One region of the Xenorhabdus santafensis genome, then DNA from elsewhere that is predicted to be linked to it. Evidence: predicted binding sites of a transcription regulator. Region 1 holds the regulator's gene; each other region holds the start of a gene.

Region 1 (3,571 bases):
CGGGAAAGGCAGCCGGATATGGGATCAACAAGGTCACGAATATATTGATTTTGCCGGTGGCATTGCTGTTTTGGCCTTGGGACATTGCCATCCGGCCTTGGTCAATGCCCTGAAATTGCAAGGCGAAAAATTGTGGCATGTCAGCAATATTTTCACCAATGAATCGGCTTTAATTCTGGCGCAAAAGCTGATTGATGCAACGTTTGCACAAAAGGTCTTTTTCGCCAATTCAGGCGCTGAGGCAAATGAAGCCGCATTTAAACTGGCTCGCCGTTATGCCATTACTCGCCATCACCCGGATAAAACCAAAATCATCGCTTTTCATCAGGCGTTTCATGGGCGCACATTTTTTACCGTTTCAGTGGGTGGACAACCGAAATACGCCGATGGGTTCGGCCCCAAGCCCGCTGATATTATCCATGTTCCTTTCAATGAGTTGGACGCAGTCAGAGCCGTGATCAGTGACGATACCTGTGCTGTTGTTTTAGAACCCATTCAAGGGGAAGGTGGTGTGACTCCTGCGACGGCAGAATTTCTGCGTGGCGTGCGTGAACTGTGCGATAAGCACCAAGCCTTGTTGGTTTTTGATGAAGTTCAGAGCGGCATGGGGCGTACTGGCAAGCTGTATGCGTACCAGCATTATGGTGTCATTCCGGATATTCTGACAACAGCAAAAGCCTTGGGAGGCGGTTTTCCAATCAGTGCCATGTTAACCACGGATGCTATTGCGGCGGCAATGGAAATAGGCTCCCAGGGAACAACCTATGGTGGAAATCCACTAGCTTGCTCTGTGGGAAGCGCCGCAATTGATATTATCAATACACCGGAAGTGTTGGCAGGAGTGGAAAAACGGCATGATTTGATTATCCATGCGCTGGAAAAACTGAACCAAAAATATGGCATTTTCCACGAATTTCGCGGAAAAGGGCTGCTGATTGGAGCTGTATTGCAAGCTGAGTATCAGGGGAAATCCAAAGAGATATTGCAGTACGCGGCGGAACAAGGTTTGATGCTATTGAGTGCTGGAGAGAGTATCTTACGTTTTACCCCTTCATTAATCATTCCTGAGGATGACATTGCGGAAGGCATGGCACGGTTGGATCGCGCGATTGCACGTTGGTTGAAATGGGGTGAATAAGTCAGCGAACAGGAAAGCAAGCAGGAAGAAGAAAACAGAATAAAGCAGCCAGTGTGGGATCGGTGGATGACACTGGCTGAATTTAGACGTTCAGGAACTAACGGGTTCCATAAACAACAATAGTTTTACCATGTGCAGAGATCAGGTTTTGATCTTCCAGCATTTTCAGAATGCGGCCAACCGTTTCACGGGAGCAACCTACAATCTGCCCGATTTCCTGACGTGTAATTTTGATTTGCATACCATCAGGGTGGGTCATTGCATCGGGCTGTTTGGCCAGATTGAGTAAAGTCTGGGCGATACGGCCTGTAACGTCCAGAAAGGCTAAGTTCCCCACTTTTTCAGAAGTCGTTTGCAGGCGACTTGCCATCTGAGCAGATAAACGCATCAGAATGTCAGGGTTAACCTGAATTAACTGGCGAAATTTCTTGTAGGAAATTTCAGCCACTTCACAGGCACTTTTAGCTCGTACCCATGCCGTACGCTCTTGCCCTTCCTCAAACAATCCAAGTTCACCAATGAAATCTCCCTGATTTAAATAAGAGAGAATCATCTCCTTGCCTTCTTCATCTTTTATTAGAACAGCAACCGAACCTTTAACAATGTAGTAAAGCGTCTCTGCTTTCTCACCTTGATGAATAAGCGTGCTCTTGGATGGATATTTGTGAATATGGCAGTGTGACAAAAACCATTCAAGAGTAGGGTCTGTTTGTGGCTTGCCGAGAACCATTCGCTTTATCCTCTGTTGTTATTTCCGCCTTTGTGAAGTGAGAAACTGACTGTTTCCCTCTAGGCTGGCTTTATAAAGTCAATAGATTAACATATTAACTTGCTGAAAAACTGACAAGGGGAAATTTTATATGGCTGATAAGAATTTCAATATGCTGGTGTATTGAAGTTCGGCCATACTTCTTGCCAGTCTCGCTTGTAACCTAGTTTGTAACACAGGAAAACGTTTCTGTCTTCTCCTGTATCGCTTCAGCATATTAAACTGGTCGCTAGATTACCAGAAATTAGCCTGATGAAGCGGTTTTATTGATTTTGTATTTATAAAAAAAGAAAAAATAAGGTTAGGCGCTGTGCCTGAAATGTGAAGTTTCATCCTGTTTTGGCTTATTTAGGGAGAAGTTTTTTATCGTTAATTTATGGCGACATGAATTGGTTAATTATTTAAATAAAACAGGCAGCATTATTTTTTGTTACCTGTTTCATTAAAAATAAAATGAACTCTAGATTATGAGATCTTTTTGCCTTCCAGTAATTGTTTCACCAGCGGGGCCATAATTAATTCCATGGCCAAGCCCATTTTGCCGCCAGGGACGACGATAGTATCGATGCTGGAAATAAATGACCCCTGAAGCATAGCGAGCAAATAGGGGAAATCTATTTGGGTTAGGCCCCGGAAGCGGATCACGATAAAACTTTCGTCCAGCGAAGGGATCGCATTGGCTGAGAAGGGGTTAGAAGTATCAACCGTAGGGACGCGTTGGAAGTTAATGTGGGTACGCGAAAACTGCGGGGTGATGTAGCGGATATAGTCATCCATCGAACGGACAACGGAATCCATGACGGCTTCTCTGGAATGCCCGCGTTCACTGGTATCACGGATCAATTTTTGTATCCATTCCAGGTTGACAATGGGAACGACCCCAACCAGCAGGTCAACATGGCTGGCAACATTGTGCTGGGGAGTAACGACACCGCCATGCAGCCCTTCATAAAAGAGAATATCGGTGTTTGAGGGTAAAGGTTCCCACGGCGTGAATGTGCCGGGCAATTGATTATAGGGTACGGCCTCATCATAAGTATGCAGGTATTTCCGGCTGCGGCCGCTTCCTGTTTCACCATAGCCAGAGAATGTTTGCTCCAGCATACTGAAATCATTGGCTTCTGGCCCAAAGTAACTGATATGCCTGCCCTGTTCTTTTGCTTTTCGAATTTCAGCATCCATTTCAGGACGCGTATAACGATGGAAACTATCCCCTTCAATGAGTGCGGCCGTTGCGCCAAGTTGCTGGAAAATCTTGCGGAAAGCCACACTGGTTGTTGTTGTTCCTGCTCCACTGGAACCAGTGATTGCAATGACAGGATATTTGGCAGACATGAACAAACTCCTTATCAATAATTCTTGAAATTATATTTTTTAATCAGAATGTTATGGTGAGAAACACAAGCCAAACCTTATGGACGGAACATCTCTTTAGGCATGATATTGACTGTTTCATGTAATTCAGACCATACCAGCAGAACCTCACCTCGTTCAAGTTGACGTTTGATGTCCTGTACTTTTTGTTCAAGTGTTTTTTCTTGTTCGCCGTAATCTGTGCCTTCCCGCAAAACAAAACTTTCTATTAAGTTAAGCAGGGTATCGGGCTCAAGTTGTTGCCACGGTATCATCATTGTCATTGCTCCGGATGATGTTTGGATTGCTCT
Region 2 (3,571 bases), on a different contig from region 1:
CCAGTTTGCAATACAACATATTTTCATATAAAAAAAGTGGTATCTGTAAAGACACCACTTTCATTCATTATCACCACAAATTACGGGGCAGAGATTAAATACTCATTATCAACCCTGTAATTGCAGCAGACAAGAAGCTAACCAAAGTAGAACCAAACAGCAGTTTCAGTCCAAAACGGGCAACCGTATTGCTCTGTTTCTCATTCAGCCCTTTAATGGCTCCAGCAACAATCCCAATGGAGGAAAAGTTGGCAAAAGAGACCAAAAATACGGACAAAATGCCTTTCGAACGCTCACTCAGTTCACCTGCAATTTCCTGCAACCCCTGCATCGCCACAAATTCGTTGGAAACCAGTTTGGTCGCCATGATACTGCCCACTTTCAGTGCTTCATCACTTGGAATGCCGATAATCCAAGCAAACGGGTAAAACACATATCCCAGGCATTCTTGGAATGTAATACCAAATACTAAGTGGAAAATGGCATTGATGCCCGCAATCAAAGCGATAAAGCCAATCAGCATTGCAGAAACAATCAAGGCGACTTTGAAACCAGCCAGAATATACTCACCCAGCATTTCAAAGAAACTTTGCCCTTCGTGAAGATTGCTCATCTGAATTTCTTCTTCACTGTCAACAGAATAAGGGTTGATGAGCGACAGAACGATAAAGGTGCTGAACATGTTGAGAACCAATGCTGCAACGACGTATTTCGCATCCAGCATTGTCATATAAGCGCCCACGATAGACATGGAAACCGTAGACATTGCCGTCGCAGCCATCGTATACATCCGGCGCTCAGACATTTTTCCCAACACATCTTTATAAGCAATAAAGTTCTCTGATTGCCCCAAAATCAATGAACTGACCGCATTAAACGATTCCAGTTTTCCCATCCCGTTCACTTTCGACAACACCGTGCCTATCGCTCGGATGATAATCGGCAGTACTTTGATATGCTGCAAAATACCAATCAGGGCGGAGATAAAAATGATCGGACACAATACATTCAGGAAGAAAAACGCCAGATTCGCTTCTATCATGCCGCCGAATACAAAGCTGGTACCCTTTGCGGCATAAGACAATAAATGAACAAAAAGATTGTCAAATGCTTTAACAATCCCCAGACCTGCATTAGAATTCAGGAAGAACCATGCCAAAAAGAGCTCAATGACAAGTAACTGAATAATATAGCGAATCTGAATACCTTTTCGGTTATTGCTCGCAAAGACAGCTAAGCCGCCAATCACTGCTAATGCGAGGAAAAAATGAAAAATATGAGACATAAAAAGAACTCCAAACGTGACACTGCGCAAATTTATAACTGTATTTTATGTAACGCAAAGCAATAAATTTTGACTATTATCACATTAATTTACTATTTAGGCGGCTATAAATTTCTATTTAGCCAACCCGATCACATTTTCTTCATCATATGATTGATGTGAAACGGATTGGCTAAACGAAACAAATTACTCACCCAACAAACGAATCATCTCTTCTTCATCAATAACCGGAATACCTAATTCATTGGCTTTAGCTAATTTAGAGCCTGCGGCTTCGCCAGCGATAACCAGATCTGTTTTTTTCGAAACACTCCCTGTTACTTTTGCCCCTAAAGCCATCAACTTATCTTTAGCCTCATCTCTGGATAAACGGCTCAATGAACCGGTCAATACTACGATCTTACCTGTAAATGGGCTATCAACTTCGTACAAGGGCAAGCTTTCAGCAGATTCCCAATGAATACCAATATTATTGACCAAATCATCAATTACAGATTGGTTGTGTGGCTCATTGAAGAAATTCACAACATGGCTGGCAACAATGCCCCCTACATCCTGTACTGCGATTAATGCCTCGATATCCGCCGCACGCAATTTTTCCAGCGTGCCGAAATGAGAAACCAAATTGGCGGCCGTGGCTTCACCAACTTCACGGATCCCCAAAGAATAAATAAAACGGGCAAACGTGGTTTTTTTGGCATTTTCCAAGGCGTTAATGACATTTTGGGCAGATTTAGGCCCCATTCGATCCAGCCCGGTCACTATCCCTGCGGTAAGACGGAAAAGATCGGCTGGTGTTTTAACATATTCTTTATCCACCAACTGCTCAATGATCTTTTCTCCCATGCCATCAACATCCATGGCACGACGGGAAACAAAGTGCTTCAACGCTTCTTTGCGCTGTGCCCCGCAAAATAGCCCTCCGGTACAGCGAGCTACCGCTTCACCTTCAACGCGCTCTATATCAGAGCCACAAACCGGGCAGCTCTCAGGGAAAATCACTTCCCGGCTTTCAGCCAGCCGATGTTCATGCACAACTCCCACCACTTGCGGGATAACGTCCCCAGCCCGGCGGATGACCACCGTATCGCCAATGCGCAAGCCCAAACGTTCAATTTCATCTGCGTTGTGCAATGTGGCATTGCTGACCGTCACTCCCGCAACGGATACCGGTTCCAAACGCGCAACAGGCGTAATGGCACCGGTACGCCCTACTTGAAACTCAACATCACGGACAATCGTCATCTGTTCTTGGGCTGGAAATTTAAAGGCGGTTGCCCAACGTGGCGCTCTGGCAACGAAACCTAACTTTTCTTGTAATGCAAGGGAGTCAACTTTGATTACAACCCCGTCGATATCAAAACCCAGTATTGGCCGCTGCTGCTCAATATCACGGTAAAAATCCATTACCTGCTGGGTTCCCTGACACAATTTCACTTTGTCACTGACGGGCAGGCCCCACTGTTTAAATTGCATCAAACGCTCATAATGGCTTTCAGGCAGCTTCCCATTTTCAAAATTGCCACCTTCAAGAACACCGATACCATAACAGTAAAAAGTAAGTGGGCGCTTGGCCGTAATACGTGGATCAAGCTGGCGCAAGGAACCCGCTGCTGCATTGCGAGGATTGGCGAATACTTTATTGCCGGTACGGCGGGCTTCTTCGTTGAGCTTTTCAAAGCCAGCCTGCTTTATGAAAACTTCGCCGCGAATTTCAACACGATCGGGGATATTCTTCCCTTGTAAACGTAGGGGAATCGCATGAATGGTGCGGACATTGGCTGTAATGTTTTCCCCTGTCGTTCCATCACCACGAGTTGCTGCTCGCACTAATTCACCATTTTCATACAGCAGGCTGACAGCCAGACCGTCCAATTTCAATTCACAGCAAAACACCAAATCCCGGCTATCTTTCAGGCGATCACGGACACGTTTATCAAACGCCAGATAACTTTCCTCATCAAATACGTTATCTAAAGACAACATAGGGATTTCATGGCGAACTTGCTCAAATGCAGTTAATGGCGCAGCACCGACGCGTTGGGTGGGAGAATCTGCCGTAATTAATTCTGGATGCTGTTCTTCCAATGCTTTTAATTCACGCATCAAACGATCGTATTCTGCGTCAGGGATCTCTGGCGTATCCAAAACATGATACAAATATTCATGATGGCGCAAAGTTGTTCTTAGTGTGTTGATTTTTTCGATAATATTTTTCATGACTTCTCACCAGAGATGAAAAAACCCCCGACTGGCGGGGGCTTAAAACTAAAGAAGGATTTATTC
Region 3 (3,571 bases), on a different contig from region 1:
TGTCAATTCGATCTCCTTTCCCATTCCAACGATATCTAAGTTGAAATATGATTTTTCCTTTAGGAGTCACACGAACAGACAACCCATCACTGCCCGATTTGGTAACCATTTTTTTCTTGAGGTTTGCCATTGGTGATACGAAGCCATGAATCAGTAATAGCCATATCGCTTTCCTTAAAAAACAATACAGCTTTTAATGCAGTTTATGTACACAGATATGTACATATTTATCGTGATACAAGGTGCATATTTGTGACTATCACTGACCATCTAGACAAAAAATAAAATAAATTTAAAAATCAATATATTACCAATAAAGACATGCCTGCATCTGGCCATTAGCATCTAGAGATGATTAATGACAACTATTTCGGATTGGAATGTAGCTTTCAGCTCTTGTTTACTTTTTACCTTAATTTGGCCATCCATACCAATCGTCATATGTTCAGGATCTTGATTATGCTTGGCCTGCCAAAGCATCACTGCCTGTAAACTGTATTCTTTCTGTTCTGGTGTAAGCGGTACACCATCTTGCCATTTCCCCAATTCAACGGCCTGAGCCAAGCGTTGATAAATTTCTGGCGTCATCGCGGAGAGTAAATCATCCAACTTCATAGATAGTTCCTTAGCGGCTATATGCTATTTTCTGCGTTTCGTGCGTTACAAATTTACCTGATAAATTTGCGCGTTGATACTGCATTACATTCGTGTGCCCGGCATTGCCACAAATAGGCATATTGGCGAATTACAGTTAGCTGAATCGTTTCTATTTTATATATTTTTCTTAAAATATTTCCATTTCATGGGTAAATTCACTGATTCAGAGAAATTCAACACGCATCAATCTAAAATTAGCCTTCTGTTTTTTCACCCGTTTCGTCATCAACAAAACTCAGCGAAGCTGAATTAATGCAAAAACGCTCCCCTGTCGGTTTCGGGCCATCGGGAAAAACATGGCCTAAATGAGCCTGACAATGGCTGCAACGCACTTCTATACGGTGCATATTATGGCTGTAATCATCAAGATAAGTAATGGATTCATTACTCACAGGCTGATAAAAACTCGGCCATCCACACCCAGAATCAAACTTGGTTTCAGAAACGAATAACGGCTGATGGCAACACAGGCAATGGTAAATGCCACTTTTTTTGTTGTGCAATAATTTCCCTGAAAATGGAGGTTCAGTGCCCGCTTCTTGCGTAACATAGCGCTGCGTTGAATTAAGTTTTTCTATAGAAAGGGAAATATTTTGACTCTTACTCATAATAACCACCTTTTAAGGCCGGTATTTTCAATAAAAAATCACCGAAAACAACAAAAAATTAACATCTAAACAATGAAATCCATTCTAACTCATTCAACACAGCAATTTACCTTACTAATTGTGATAAGTCTCACATATCTAATCGATGGTAACTTTAAATATCTCCTGATACCCCGATAATGATGTGCGTAGAGCTTGTACCAGCTGTACAACAAGCGTTCATATGGTGATTATTAAATTGATCTTTTTCAATTGTTGACACGATTCCGCTTGACGGCTGGCAAGATTTTGGTAACTTTAGACACAACTTTTAATTCACTAAAAAATAGCTGGTGGAATACTATGACTATCAAAGTAGGTATTAACGGTTTTGGTCGTATCGGCCGTATTGTTTTCCGTGCTGCCCAAGAACGTTCAGACATTGAAATCGTTGCTATCAATGATCTGTTGGATGCAGAGTACATGGCTTACATGCTGAAATACGATTCAACCCACGGCCGCTTCAATGGCACTGTTGAAGCAAAAGACGGTCAGTTGATTGTTAACGGCAAAACCATCCGCGTTACATCTGAAAGAGATCCAGCTAACCTGAAATGGAACGAAGTTGGTGTTGATGTTGTTGCAGAAGCAACAGGTATCTTCCTGACTGACGAAACTGCACGTAAGCATATCGCCGCTGGCGCGAAAAAAGTTGTTCTGACTGGCCCATCCAAAGACGACACTCCAATGTTCGTTATGGGTGTTAACCACAAGGCCTATGCAGGTCAGGAAATCGTTTCCAACGCATCTTGCACAACTAACTGCCTGGCTCCACTGGCTAAAGTTATCAATGACAAATTCGGCATCGTTGAAGGTCTGATGACAACTGTTCACGCAACAACTGCTACCCAGAAAACTGTTGATGGCCCTTCAGCAAAAGACTGGCGCGGCGGCCGCGGTGCAGCACAGAACATCATCCCATCTTCTACCGGCGCAGCAAAAGCAGTAGGTAAAGTTATTCCTGAACTGAACGGCAAACTGACTGGTATGTCTTTCCGTGTTCCTACTCCTAACGTTTCTGTTGTTGACCTGACTGCACGTCTGGAAAAACCAGCAACTTACGCAGAAATCTGCAACGCAATCAAAGAAGCAGCTGAAGGCGAACTGAAAGGCATTCTGGGCTACACTGAAGATGACGTTGTTTCTACCGATTTCAACGGTGAAAAACTGACTTCTGTATTCGATGCTAAAGCAGGTATCGCGCTGAACGACAACTTTGTTAAATTGGTTTCTTGGTATGACAACGAAACTGGTTACTCCAACAAAGTTCTGGATCTGATTGCTCATATCTCTAAATAATTGAGTTTAATCCCCCAAATAGGGGTTATGATCGACATTCAAAAGCCATCTGCATAAGATGGCTTTTTCACATAGTTATCTATGCTCCCAGGGATTCACTCTCTTGCCGCCGCGATGCAACTTGAAATCCATTGGGTATATATTTCTCAAATGTATCTTTTCAAAAGATTAAGCTATTCTTGAACCTTGCTTTAACTGTCAATTCAGAGAACGCAGCCAACAGAGCTGCAATTTAAAAGACGAAGAGCATACATAAGGTTATGACAGATGCTTGATAAAATTTTCTCATTACCGGTTACAGAACAGATATCCCCTTACATCAGTCAACGGAATATCGGTGATTTCCCATTGATTGTGGTTTCACATCCCAAGGCTCGTGGTGCAATCAGCATTCAGGGGGCGCACCTCATTGCGTGGCAGCCCAGCGGTGAAAAACCCGTCTTGTGGCTAAGCGATAACACAGCATTCCATTCGGGTACGCCCATTCGTGGCGGCATTCCCATTTGTTGGCCCTGGTTTGGTTCATCTGCTTCCCCCAGCCACGGATTTGCACGAATAATACCGTGGGAATTCAAAGCACATCATGAAAACCAAAATGGTGTTATTTTGACATTCACCCTACAGGATAATGCCTATACCCATAAATTATGGCCGCATGAATTTACGCTGATTGCGCGTTTTAAATTAGGGGAAACCTGCGAAATTGAATTGGAATCTCATGGGGAATATGAGGCTACCGCTGCCCTTCACTCTTACCTGAATGTCAGCGATATCGATCAAATTCGGGTCAGTGGGCTGGGTGACCATTTCCTTGATACTGTTTCAGGCAAAGAACAGTGCCTCCATGAAGACTTAGTTTTTAAAGAACGTACCGATCGCATCTATACCCAACCGGACGATTTTAGTCTGCTCAGAGATCCTCTGTGGAAACGTACCATTGAAATGCACCACTATCATCATAGCGATGT

What was found. Region 1 encodes CRP, which controls carbon source genes, mostly activating them, when cyclic AMP is high. Its sites were predicted from a motif close to ATGTGANNNNNNTCACAT; they were not measured.
Region 2: a site for CRP is predicted at 1,353-1,370, ahead of FE392_RS01550 (NupC/NupG family nucleoside CNT transporter). Genes of this name have one in related genera too.
Region 3: a site for CRP is predicted at 1,384-1,401, ahead of msrB (peptide-methionine (R)-S-oxide reductase MsrB). Genes of this name have one in related genera too.

What each region holds. Positions count from the first base shown of each region.
Region 1 is NZ_VCDN01000011.1:245,310-248,880, forward strand. It holds gene FE392_RS02735 (aspartate aminotransferase family protein) at 1-1,138, shown strand, start outside; gene crp (cAMP-activated global transcriptional regulator CRP) at 1,236-1,868, opposite strand; gene FE392_RS02745 (phosphoribulokinase) at 2,373-3,242, opposite strand; gene FE392_RS02750 (YheU family protein) at 3,320-3,538, opposite strand; gene FE392_RS02755 (hydrolase) at 3,541-3,571, opposite strand, start outside.
Region 2 is NZ_VCDN01000010.1:2,894-6,464, forward strand. It holds gene FE392_RS01550 (NupC/NupG family nucleoside CNT transporter) at 95-1,285, opposite strand; gene ligA (NAD-dependent DNA ligase LigA) at 1,472-3,505, opposite strand; gene zipA (cell division protein ZipA) at 3,566-3,571, opposite strand, start outside.
Region 3 is NZ_VCDN01000058.1:3,420-6,990, forward strand. It holds gene FE392_RS14315 (Arm DNA-binding domain-containing protein) at 1-130, opposite strand, end outside; gene FE392_RS14320 (YeaC family protein) at 346-615, opposite strand; gene msrB (peptide-methionine (R)-S-oxide reductase MsrB) at 852-1,265, opposite strand; gene gapA (glyceraldehyde-3-phosphate dehydrogenase) at 1,608-2,603, shown strand; gene FE392_RS14335 (D-hexose-6-phosphate mutarotase) at 2,871-3,571, shown strand, end outside.